Regions from separate parts of the Mesorhizobium sp. W016 genome, predicted to be linked through region 2. Evidence: riboswitches for the same ligand, from Rfam matches in the RefSeq annotation. Region 2 holds a riboswitch; the other holds the start of a gene.
What was found. Region 2 has a riboswitch for thiamine pyrophosphate ahead of thiB (thiamine ABC transporter substrate binding subunit). Riboswitches for the same ligand answer to the same signal wherever they lie in the genome.
Positions count from the first base shown of each region.

Region 1 (6,142 bases), 2.5 Mb from region 2:
TGGTCGAGTAACGCTCGACAACCTAACCATTCATCGGTGATACGGCCCTGTCGTTCTTCCCAAAAGGGCGGCAGGGCCGAATGACGAACATGATGAAAGGAGAATTGCCATGTTGCCGCATGTCGAGACCCCGAACTCCGCCAATGTTGCGGCGTGTTGCGACAAGTTGCTGGCCGAGCGCAACACGGCGCTGTTATCGATGAAGGAAGCGATCGCGCTCCTGCGGGAGCGCACCGGCACCGATCGTTCGGATGCCGACCTCGCCGGGCTGATCGTCAAGAAAGCGGCGCTGCTCGGCGTTGCGGTGATTTCCGACCCGCGCTGAGATGTCTCGTCACTCAAGACGCCGGCCGAATTTTCGGCTAATGTTTTCGTGGAATCTGGACCAACCGACCGGACCCAACCACGGAGGCTTAAGTGACGGACGTCAAACAGGACCGCATTCGCCAGCGCGCGCACGAGATCTGGGAAAAGGCCGGCCGGCCTGAAGGCGCGCATCAGGAACACTGGGAGCAGGCCACGGCTGAAGTCGATGGCGCGGTCGCCAAGCCAAAAAAGGCGGCGAAGAAAGCTGACGCCAAGCCCGCCAAGGCAGCCGCCAAGCCAAAGGCAGCGAAGCCTGCCGCCGCAAAGTCCGGCAAAGCCAAATCGAAATAAGGCCAAGTCGAAATAAGACCAGTCGAAATAAAGCAAGGCCGGAATTCGCTGGCCGGGCCATCCTTGGCGCCCGCCGTTCAGGCGCGCCCGAGCCTCTCAACCTGACGAATTGCGCCTGCGACGGGCAGCGCAATTCCTTGTGTTTGGCGACAGGCGCCCTCATGCCTCCCAGGCATAACTCGACAGCGCAAAGCGAATGCCGGCAGCTGTCATGGCCAGTTCGCATTCGGTGATCTGGCGCAGGTGGCGCAGATAGCGCGTCACGGTCTGTGGCAGCCAGCCGGCGCAGGCCTCTACATAGGCGCGGCTGTGAACAAGGGTGCCGGTCGACAGCCTCTCGTCCTTCTCGGCAACGACTTTCAGATATTGGCGGATGAAGCGGATGTCGTCGGCGATGTCCTGGCTGGCCATTCGCCAGGCCCCGGCGAGGCGTTGGCACTGATCGAATGACAAGGGCAACAAAGGGGGCGGCAATAAAGGCGGCGGCAACAAAGGCGGCGGCAACGACGGGGGTGACAGCAAAGGCCGAGAGAGATCGGCGAAGGCAACATGGTTCGCTGTGCTCAAGGACATTCCTCTCTGCGAAAAGAGATATCGCACTTTATGTACGAATAAGCGTCAAGCCAATTTCGTACGGTTGGGACGATGGAAATGAATATAGCAGCGGTCGCTTCAGCTAATCCCGCATCGTGAATCCCTCAGGAGTCGCACCAATTTCGCGGAGGGATTTCCCCAGGATGGTGTGACTGTTTTCCCTCGTGGCGGCGTCGAACAGGTTCAAGCCGCCCCGGATCGTCTCGCGCCAGTTTTCGCCCTTGTCCCACGCTTCCATGAAGGCGAAGGCAAGGTCGTCCTGGCGACGCGTGGCTTCGAGCGCTTGGGTCAGCAGGCGCGCTTGATGGAGATCCTTCTCCCGCTTGGCGCCAGCGCTCGGCCCGCGTCGCGAGGCGACGATCAGCTTGTGGATGGCGTAGCGCTGGGGCGAGGGGACCAGCACAGGCAAGCCCGAGCGATGCAGGAGCACAGTCCGGATGGGGTCGCGGATAAGGAAATCCAGAAACCGTAAGGGCTGCGCGGAGTCTCTGCCGTTTTCTTATAATTACGTTTATCAGCTTGAATTTCAACGCAGTTATAAGAAGTTCGTGGAAACGTTATAACGCAACGAACTGACGAGTCGTCTGTTAACGCCCGGGCGCCCGGCACGTCTGGCCCAAAACACTTTCCCGCAGTGCCTCAACAAACGGCTTCCCCAATGCCGCGAACGGTGCTTTAACCCGCCCATCCACAGGGGTGCTCCGTATCGTCGGGGCTGAGATGAGGGCGGCAAGCCTTCGGACCCTAAAGCTGATCTGGATAATACCAGCGGAGCGAGGCGGGCGATGTTTTCAGGCGCACAGATTTCCCTTTATCCCATGACCGACGATTTCGTCGGCGTCATCCTCGGCGCGCTCGGCGCGCTCGATCCCTGGCGCGACCGGCTGCGGATCGAAACCGATGACATCTCGACCCTTATGGTCGGGCCGCCCGAGGTGCTGTTTCCCGCCATGCGCGACCTGTTCGTCGCGGCGGCCAAAAGCGGCAAGCACTGCGTGCTTTCGGCGGCGGTCTCGCGCGGCTGTCCGGGCGAGCCCGACGATCCGATCTGCCGCTCCGACGAGACCGGCGGCCCCGCCATTCCGCTGGACGAGCGCAAGATCGCCGCGATCCGCGCTGTCCAGGCCACGCCGTCGACCGGTCAGCCGGTGGCGGCGCAGTTCTCGCTCTACGTTATGGGCACGGGCGACCATATGGACGAGATCTACGGCTGCATCGATTTCCTGAAACAGTCCGGCGTCTTTGAGCGCTCAAAGAACTTCTGCACCAAATTGCGTGGCGATGCCGGTGCGGTGTTTGCCACGCTCAACGAGGCCTTCTGCCGCTTCGGCCCCGGCGCCGGCCACGTCACCCTCGACATCACGATCTCGGCGAACAGCCCGAGCGCCGTCTGAGCCGCGGCTCAAGCGTCGTTCCTTGAGGATATTGCCGTGGCTGGTTTATCTGACCCATTGCGTGGAGGAGATGCCTCTGACCCCTCAGCACAGAGAGGAGGGGAGCCATTGGCGATTGGCGAAGACCGCGATGCCCACGAATCTCCCCCCTCGAGCAGGAGATGGCCGGCAGGCCAGAGGGGGTCCCAGCGCGTGGAGCGCCGACGTCCTTTTCGCATCGGCAAGGCGTGGGCGCTCTATGCGAGACGACCCCCTCTGTCGCCTTCGGCGACATCTCCCCCTCGAGGGGGGAGATTAGCCGCAGCCATCGCCAAGACCATCCCCGCCGCCTGCGCCTCCGCCCTGCTCCTCGCGGCGTGGGAGCTCTACGCCCGCTATGGTGGCGCTGCGCCCACCATGCTGCCGGCGCCGTCGCGCGTGCTGCAGCAGGCCTGGGAGCATCGCGCTGCCCTTGCCGACAACACGCTGCCCACCATCCGCGCCACATCAGCCGGCTTCGCCTGCTCGTTGGTCGCTGCCTTCGTGCTTTCGGCGCTGGTCGATTTCTTGGCCCCGCTGCGCCGCGCGCTGTTTCCGCTGCTGATTGTCAGCCAGACCTTGCCGCTGGTCGCGATTGCGCCGCTCATCGTACTGTGGTTCGGCTTCGGGCTGATGCCAAAAATCTTGCTTGTGGCGCTCGTTACCTTCTTCCCGATGATGGTGGCGCTGGTCGAGGGTTTTGCCGCGACCAGCAAGGCGATTTCGCAGATGCTCGCCACCATGGGGGCAGGGCGCTGGCGCATCTTCTGGCTGGCGCGCCTGCCTTCGGCGCTGCCCTATTTCTTCGCCGGGCTGCGCATCTCCATCACCTACGCCGTCGTCGGCGCGATCTTCGCCGAATATGCGGGGGCGGCGAAGGGGCTGGGCATCTACATGCTCAATGCCAAGAACAACTTTCGGCCCGATCTGGTGCTCGCCGCGGTCGCCGTCAGCGCCGCGCTCACGCTTGTCTTGTTCGCCATTGCGGTGCTCGTCCAGCGCTTCGCCATGCCTTGGGAGAATGCAGGGAGCGAAAGCCGCGACGGCAAGGTTGAAGCTGCAGAAGAGAACCGTCAATGACGCGGCTCGAACTCCGGGACATCAGGAAGAACTTCGGCGCGCTTGAGGTGCTCGCCGGCATTTCGCTTCATGTCGCGGCCGGCGAGTTCGTCTCCATCCTCGGCCCTTCCGGCGCCGGCAAGTCGACGCTGTTCCAGTTGCTGACCGGCGCGCTGAAAGGCGAGGGCGACATGCGCTTCGACGGCGCGCGATTGCAGGGCAGCCCCTTCGCCTTCATGCCGCAGCGCGACGCGCTGATGCCGTGGCGGCGCGTCATCGACAATGTGACGCTGGGGCTGGAAGTGCAGGGTCTTGGCCGCAAGGCGGCGCGCGAACGCGTCGCGCCGTTGTTCGCTGAGTTCGGCCTTGCCGGTTTCGAGCGCGCCTGGCCGGCCGAGCTTTCCGGCGGCATGCGCCAGCGCGCCGCCCTTTTGCGCACCGTGGTGCAGCAGCGCGACATGCTGCTGCTCGACGAGCCCTTTGGCGCGCTGGATGCACTGACCCGCGCGGGTATGCAGCGCTGGCTGGAAGGCATGTGGCAGCGCCAACGCTGGACGGCGCTGCTGATCACCCATGACGTGCGCGAAGCCGTCTACCTCTCCGATCGCATCTATCTGATGTCGGCGCGGCCGGCCCGCATCATCGGCGAGATTGCCGTGCCGCTGCCGCGCCCGCGCACCACCGGCAGCGATGCCGCGCGCCAGGCCGCCGCGCTCGAAGCCGACATCCTCGACACGCTGCTCAATCCCGGGACTGACCGGCCCTCGTTCCCGCAGACCGCTCAAAGGAGTTTTTCATGACCGAATTCACACGCCGGCAGGCTTTGCTGCTGACGCTGGCTGCCGGACTGCCGCTTGCCTCTCGCGCTCATGCGGCTACGCAAAAAATCACCGTCGCGCTCGACTGGACGGTCAACACCAACCATGTCGGCCTGTTCGTTGCCCGCGACAAAGGGTTCTACCACGAGGCCGGGCTCGATGTTGAGATCCTGCCCTATGGCGATACTGGCGCCGGCACGCTGGTCGCCAACCGCATCGCCGATTTCGGCATTGCCGGCGTCGGCCTGTTCACCCAGCGGGCTGCCGGCGCCGATCTCAAGGCGGTCTACGCCGTGGTCCAGCAGGAGACCGGCCGGTTGGTCTTCAACGCGGATCGCGGCGAGATCAAGAGTCCCAGGAATCTCGACGGTCTGACCTATGGCGGCTTCGGCAGCGCCTGGGAAAACACGCTGATCTCGACCATCATCCGCCACGATGGCGGCAAGGGCGTTTTCGAGACGGTGACATTAGGCACCTCGGCCTATGAGGCGCTGGCCAACGGCTCGGTCGACTTCACGCTGGAGGTCTCGACCTGGGAAGGCGTCGCTGCCGAGTTGAAAGGCGTCAGGCAGCGCGGCTTCCGCTACGCCGACTACGGCGTGCCCGACGAGCACACCACCTTGATCGCCTCCAGCAATGCATATCTCCAGGCAAACCCGAAGGCCGCATCGGCCTTCGTCGAGGCAACGCGGCGCGGCTACCAATTTGCCTGCGATCACCCGCAGGAAGCCGGCGATCTGCTGATCGCTTCCAACAAGGATGCGCTGACCGACCCGGCGCTGATCCACGCTTCGCTGAAAATGCTGGTCGACGGACACTTCTTGCGCAGCCAGGACGGCGTCATCGGCACCATCGCCAGGGCCAAGATCGAGGCGATCGGAACCTACCTCTTCAGGGCCGGCATATTGCTCGATGGCGATGGCAAGGTTCTGAAGGAGAAGCCGGATTTCGGGGGGTATTTTACGAACGAGTTTTTGGGCGCGTAATCTCCCCCCTCGAGGGGGAGATGTCGCCGAAGGCGACAGAGGGGGTCGGTACGTCCTGACGCGACTTCCTATCGCGGACAGAGGACGTCAGCGCCTTACGCGCGGCGACCCCCTCTGGCCTGCCGGCCATCTCCCCCTCGAGGGGGGAGATTGCGCCTCACCGCCTTCTCCCTCACATATCGATCATCGAGCGCTTCACCCGGCCGATGATGGTGATGGCGCCTTCGAGCGCCGGCGGCGGGATGTCCATGTAGGAGGCCGGCTGGAAGGGCGGGTTCTCGTTGGGGCGGTAACGCTTGTAGGTGGCCTGGCCGGATTCGTCCGAAATGACGTAGCAGCCATTGGTCACCAGCCGCTTGTCCCTGAGGTTGACGAAGATGATCGAATCCGGTGGCGAGATCTTGTTCATCGACGGGCCGTCGACGCGCAGAGCAATCCATTGGCCCTGCTCCAGATCGGTGGTGGGGATGGTCGGATAGTCGCTGAGATTGACCACCATGTCCTGGCTGCCGAGTTCGCCGGCGCTGATCCATGAGACGATGGGCACATCGACGGTGGCCAGCGACGGCATCGGGATCTGCCGGCCCGACTCGTCAAAGCCGAAATGGCCCCCCGC
Region 1 is NZ_JBTTIF010000002.1:2,770,024-2,776,165, forward strand. It holds gene ACYG9V_RS13805 (DUF1236 domain-containing protein) at 1-11, shown strand, start outside; gene ACYG9V_RS13810 (hypothetical protein) at 110-325, shown strand; gene ACYG9V_RS13815 (DUF2934 domain-containing protein) at 418-657, shown strand; gene ACYG9V_RS13820 (hypothetical protein) at 817-1,068, opposite strand; partial or broken gene ACYG9V_RS13825 (GSU2403 family nucleotidyltransferase fold protein) at 1,334-1,723, opposite strand; TPP riboswitch at 1,934-2,046, shown strand; gene ACYG9V_RS13830 (YkoF family thiamine/hydroxymethylpyrimidine-binding protein) at 2,037-2,645, shown strand; gene ACYG9V_RS13835 (ABC transporter permease) at 2,901-3,743, shown strand; gene ACYG9V_RS13840 (ABC transporter ATP-binding protein) at 3,740-4,522, shown strand; gene ACYG9V_RS13845 (ABC transporter substrate-binding protein) at 4,519-5,526, shown strand; gene ACYG9V_RS13850 (LexA family transcriptional regulator) at 5,699-6,142, opposite strand, start outside.
Region 1: another riboswitch for thiamine pyrophosphate. It lies ahead of ACYG9V_RS13830 (YkoF family thiamine/hydroxymethylpyrimidine-binding protein); the one in region 2 lies ahead of thiB (thiamine ABC transporter substrate binding subunit).

Region 2 (6,142 bases):
GGCCGGGTGCGGCGCTGTAGGGGCAAATCACGGCTCGTGCCGGACCAGTACTAAGCGGACCTAGCCACATCGACTGGACCATGGCAAGCAAGCGCCACATCACCTGTAGCCGGTTTGGTCGTAAATTATGTCCGCTTCCGGGCAATATCGCGTGATCCGCCCGAACTTGCGCCGATATAGCGCCGAAACGCTTCAGGGCCAGTGCCGTCGAAAAAATCGCCGGCAGGTCCCGTCGCGGCAACCCTGCCATTGTCCAGAAAAACCATCTGCTCGCCGATACGGCGAGCGTCTTCCGGCTGATGCGTGACGAACAGCACCGTCATCGCCCGCTCGGCATGAACGCCGGCCACCAGGTCGAGCATGTCGTCGCGCAGTGCTGGCCCGAGCGAAGCGAACGGCTCGTCGAGCAGCAGCACTGGCCGGTCGCGCACCAGAACGCGGGCGAGCGCCACGCGCTGCCTTTCGCCGCCGGAGAGTTCGCGCGGCAGGCGCATTTCCTTGCCGGCCAGGCCGACGCGGTCAAGCGCCTCGGCGATTGCGGCGCGATCGGCGTCGGTCAGGTTGAGCGATGGCGAGCGGCCGAGCCCGACATTCTTCTCCACCGAGAGATGAGCAAACAGATTGTTTTCCTGGAATACCATCGACACCGGCCGCGCCGAAGGCGGCTCGGCGCCGACATCGGCGGCGCCGATCAGCACACGACCGGACTCCGGCGTCTCGAAACCAGCCACCAGATTGAGCAAGGTCGATTTGCCCGAACCGCTTGCCCCCATGATGGCGGTGATCTTAGATGTATCGAATTCGACATCGAACAGGAATGGCGTTTCGCCATAGCTGAACGAGACCTTGTCCAGCCGGACAGTCGTGCCTTTCTCCACAGCGGACGTCACGATCTCTCTCCCCGTCCCAGCCAGTCTGCCGCGACCACCAATGCAAGGCAGACCGCCCCGAGCAGCAAAGCCAGCCCGGCAGCATCGGCCGTGCGATAGCTGCCCATGCGCGCCAGCAGGAGATAGGGCAAGGTCTGCACCGAATCGCTGCCGAACAGCGCGATGACGCCGAGATCGCCGAGCGACAGTGCCATGGCGAAGGCAAAGCCGGTGGCCAGCGGCCGCCGGAGCGATGGCCAGTCGACCAGAAGCAGCCGGTTCCAGCCCGCAATGCCGAGCTGCGCGCACAGCTTTTCATGGCGCTCGCTCGCCGCATCATAGGCCGGGCGCATCGCGCGGATGGCAAAGGGCATCGCCATCACCGCATTGACGGTGACGACCATGACCGGCGCGATGGCAAAGACATCGCTGACCGTGCGCAGCAGGAGAAACCAGCCGGCGCCGATGACGATGGGCGGCACGACGAGGACGAAGCCGGCGCCGGTGTCGGTGGCATGTTCGAGCAATGAACGGGCACTGGACCGGCGGCGCAGCGACAGTGCCCGCCGCGCCATGATCAGCGACAGTGCCAGCGCCACCGAAAGTAGCGCCGCCGAGAAGGCGAGACCGGCGCTGGTCAGCGTCGCCTGACGCACGGCACTCTCGCCCGCCAGCCGGCCGAGATCGGCGCCGAGGCCGGAGGCAACGGTGGCCGCCATCGGTCCGGCGACGAACAGCAAGGCGAGCACGATCAGGACGGCGTTGAACGCTGTTTCTGCTTTGCCGGCCAAGTGATAGCGGCGCGGCGCGACAGGCAAATTGGCGTCGCCGGTCACATTGGCGCCGAGCCGCGTCAGCGCCAGCATGACGGCGAAAGTCAGCGCGATCTGTAGCACCGTCAGCGTCACCGCTCGCGCCGGATCGAAGTCGAAACGCAGCGCCTGATAGATGGCGACTTCCAGCGTCGTCGCCGCCGGCCCGCCGCCGAGGATCAGGACGATGGTGAAGGAGGTGATGCAAAGCATGAAGACAAGCCCGGCGACGCCCGGCAGCGCGGCGCGCAGCACCGGCCACTCGATCAGCCGGAAGGCTGGCCTCGCTCCCATGCCGAGCTGGCTCGCCAGCCGCCATTGATCGGCCGGCACCGTTCCCAGCGCTTCGAGGAACAGCCGGGTGGCCAGCGGCAGGTTGAAGAAGACGTGGGCGACGAGGATGCCCGACAGCCCATAGATGTCGGGCCAGCTCTGGCCACCGATCGCGGCGAAATAACCGGCGCGGCCATAGAGCGCCAGTATGCCCAGCGCTGCGACAATCGCCGGCAAGGCAAGGGGCACAGTGAACAGCTGCAGGATGAAGCCGCGTCCGAAGAAGCGCGGATGCCGCGACAGCGCCCGGGCGACGAAGAGCGCCGGTACGGCGGAAAGCAGAGTCGAGAGCGCAGCCTGCCAGAGCGTGAAGCGGACAACGCGCAGGAGATAGAGGTCAAAGGCGGACGCGGCGCCGGAAAGGTCGTGCGCGCCTTCGCGGATAAGGCCGGCGAAGGCGCCACCGATCAGTAGCGCGATTGCCGCAAGCGCGACAATGCCGGCCGTGATGCGGGGGTCAGAGGGATAGTGCGCACGCATTTCGCGCTATCCAACCCTACGGCGCACGTTCGCTGCTGACGCAAATATTTCACGGAAGTCGAGTTCCCGCCCACCCCTCTCTGGCCTGCCGGCCATCTCCCCCGCAAGGGGGGAGATTAGCAGCTTCGCTCCCCGCCCCATCCTCGCAGCGTTGGAGGTTGGCGAAAGCTTCCGAGCGCTTGATCTCCCCCCTTGCGGGGGAGATGGCCGGCAGGCCAGAGGGGGGTGTTCAAGCGCCATCCTGAATTCCTACTTGCTCATCACCGCCAGCCATTCATCCACCCAGGCCTTGCGATTTGCCGCGACCTCTTCCGGGCTGAACAGCAAGGTCTTCGCCGGCTTGACCAGCCTATCAAAAGCCGGATTGAGCGGCTTGTCGGTTTTCCCAGCCGGGAACATCCAGTTGGTCTCCGGAATGACATCCTGGAATTTCGGCCCGGTCATGAAGGCCAGAAACTTTGCCGCCAGCGGGTTCTTCGCGCCCGTGGTGGTGATGCCGGCGACCTCGACCTGCAAATACTCGCCTTCTTCGAACGACGCCGCCTGGAAGCGCCCGGTGTTCTCGGCCACCATGTGGTAGGCCGGCGATGTCGTATAGGACAGCACCATCGGCGCCTCGCCCTTGGTGAACAGGCCATAGGCCTCGCTCCAGCCGGGCGCCGCCGTCAGCACTTTGCCCTTGAGTTTGGCCCAGGCTTCCGGCGCCTTGTCGCCATAGACCGACTTAACCCACAGCAGCAGGCCGAGGCCCGGCGTCGACGTCCTCGGATCCTGGATGACGATCTTGTCGGCGGCATCGCCCTCGACCAGTTCCTTCAGGCTCTTCGGTGGGTTCTTCAGCTTCTCGGTGTCGTAGACGACGGCGAAATAACCATAATCATAGGGCACGAAAGTGTCGTCGCTCCAGCCGCCCGGCACGTTGTTTTCAGCCACCGCGCCATGTCGGACAAACAGGCCGGAAGCCTTGGCTTCCGCGGTGAGGTTGGTGTCGAGGCCAAGCACGATATCTGCTTTGGTCGAGGCTCCTTCCAGCTTGACGCGGTTGAGAAGTGCGACGCCGTCGGCCGCCGAGACGAAGTCGACGCTGCAGCCGCACTCGGCTTCGAATTCCTTCTTCACCTGGGGGCCCGGACCCCAGTCGGCAGTGAAACTCTCATAGGTATAGATCGTGAGTTTTTCCTGCGCTGACGCAGGGCTTGCCAGTAGCGAAACAGCAAGCCCCAGCGCTGGGACAAGACGGGACAAAAACATGCGCATCGGCGCCTCCTTCATTCGTGTTGAAAGGAATTGAGGCGTCGGGCTGTCCGAAGCGTCTAATCCCTCCGCCGGTACAAACCGGATCAGGTTCAGCGGGTTGGCGAGACTGCCTCTCAGCCGGTCCGCGAAGATCGCGTCCGGCACCCCGTTAGAGCGTTTCGACACATAGGCCCGGCCAAGGTGCCACGCAAGTGGAAGTTTGCCCGAGCATGATCCCGGAAAGTGGAATCCGTTTCCGGAAAAAGATCATGCTCCAACAAAGAGTGACGGTGCCGCTCGGCCTTCCGTTTCGTCGGCGGGGCTGGTAAGGGCCAGCGGATATGAGCACATTCACCATCCTGCTTGGCGGCGATCTCGTCCGCACGCCGCGGCTCGACCGGCAGGTCGCGGGCACGCGCGTCATCGCCGCCGACGCCGGCATCGATCATGCCCGCCTGCTCGGCCTGATGCCGGAGCTGTGGGTCGGCGATTTCGATTCCGTGCCGGCGGACCTGCCTGCCGATCTCGCCGCCGTGCCGCGGGAGGTGTTTCCTCCCGAAAAGGACAAGACCGATGGCGAACTGGCGATCGCGGCGGCATTGGAACGCGGCGCCACCAGCCTGGTGCTGGCCGGCGCTTTCGGCGGCAAGCGCGCCGACCACGCCTTCCTCCATCTGGCGCTCAGCCTGCGGCTGGCAGAGACAGGCACAAAAGTGCTGTTGACCAGCGGAGCGCAGGAAGGCGCCCCTCTGCTGCCTGGCAAGGCCGGCTTCGACTATGCCGACGGAACGCTGTTTTCGGTGCTCGGCTTTTCCGATCTTTCGGGCCTCACCGTGTCCGGCGCGAAGTGGCCGCTCGACCATGTCGAGGTCGTGTTCGGCTCGTCGCTGACCATCTCGAACGAGGTCAAGTCCAACACGACCGGGGGCGGCCTCGAAATCGCGCTCGGCCATGGCCGCGCGCTGCTGCTCGCCCACCCCTACCCCTTGCCTGAAAGCTGACATGGCCCCGCCCCTTCTCAACCTCGACGGCATAAGACTGACCTTTGGCGGCACGCCGCTGCTCGACGGCGCCGAACTGACGGCGTCCGCCGGTGACAAGATCGCGCTCGTCGGCCGCAACGGCTCCGGCAAGTCGACGCTCCTGAAGATTGCCGCCGGTCTGATCGAGCCGCAAGACGGCGAGGTCTTCCGCCAGCCTTCGGCAACGGTGCGCTATCTCCCGCAAATGCCCGACATGGACGGCTTTGCCAATGTGCGTGCCTATGTCGAGGCTGGGCTTGGGCCTGCCGACGATCCCTACCGCGCCACATATCTGATGGAGCATCTCGGCCTCGCCGGCACGGAGAACCCCAACGATCTCTCCGGTGGCGAGGCGCGCCGCGCAGCACTTGCCCGCGTCATGGCGCCCGAACCCGATATTCTGCTGCTTGATGAGCCGACGAACCATCTCGATTTGTCGGTCATCGAATGGCTGGAAGAGGAGCTCGTCCGGACGTCTTCGGCGCTGATCGTCATCTCGCACGACCGTCGCTTCCTCGAACGCGTCTCGCGCGCCACTGTCTGGCTCGACCGTGGCCAGACCCGCCGCCTCGACAAGGGCTTTGGCCATTTCGAGGAATGGCGCGACCTTGTGCTGGAAGAGGAAGAGCGCGAACAGCACAAGCTCGGCCGCCAGATCGTGCGCGAGGAGCATTGGCTGCGCTATGGCGTGACGGCTCGCCGTAAACGCAACATGCGCCGCCTGGGCGAACTGCAGACCATGCGCCAGCGTTTTCGCGGCCATCGCGGCGCCGAGGGCTCGGCCACCATGGTGGCCAGCGACGCCGCCGAATCCGGCAAGCTGGTGATCGAGGCCAAGAACATCGAAAAGAGCTTTGGCGACCTCACCGTGGTCAAAAGCTTCTCGACCCGCATCCAGCGCGGCGATCGCGTCGGCCTTGTCGGGCCGAACGGGGCCGGCAAGACGACGCTGTTGAAGATGCTTACCGGCGAGATGAAGCCCGACGCCGGCTCGGTGCGGCTCGGCACCAATCTGGAAATCGCCACGCTCGACCAGAAGCGCGAGGCGGTCGATCCGGCCGAGACCCTGGCGCAGTATCTCACGGACGGGCGCGGCGAAAACCTCGTCATCAATGGCGAGCAGCGCCATGTCGTGTCCTACATGAAGGATTTCCTGTTCAAGCCGGAACAGGCGCGCACCCCGGTGCGCGAGCTGTCCGGCGGCGAACGGGCGCGGCTGCTCCTGGCGCGTGTTCTGGCGCGGCCGGCCAACCTTCTGGTGCTCGACGAGCCGACCAACGATCTCGACATGGAGACGCTGGAACTGTTGCAGGAACTTGTCGCCGGCTTTGCCGGCACGGTCATCCTGGTCAGCCACGACCGCGACTTCCTCGACCGCACCGTCACCAGC
Region 2 is NZ_JBTTIF010000002.1:313,358-319,499, forward strand. It holds gene thiQ (thiamine ABC transporter ATP-binding protein) at 126-890, opposite strand; gene thiP (thiamine/thiamine pyrophosphate ABC transporter permease) at 887-2,494, opposite strand; gene thiB (thiamine ABC transporter substrate binding subunit) at 2,744-3,751, opposite strand; TPP riboswitch at 3,795-3,909, opposite strand; gene ACYG9V_RS01900 (thiamine diphosphokinase) at 4,072-4,731, shown strand; gene ACYG9V_RS01905 (ABC-F family ATP-binding cassette domain-containing protein) at 4,733-6,142, shown strand, end outside.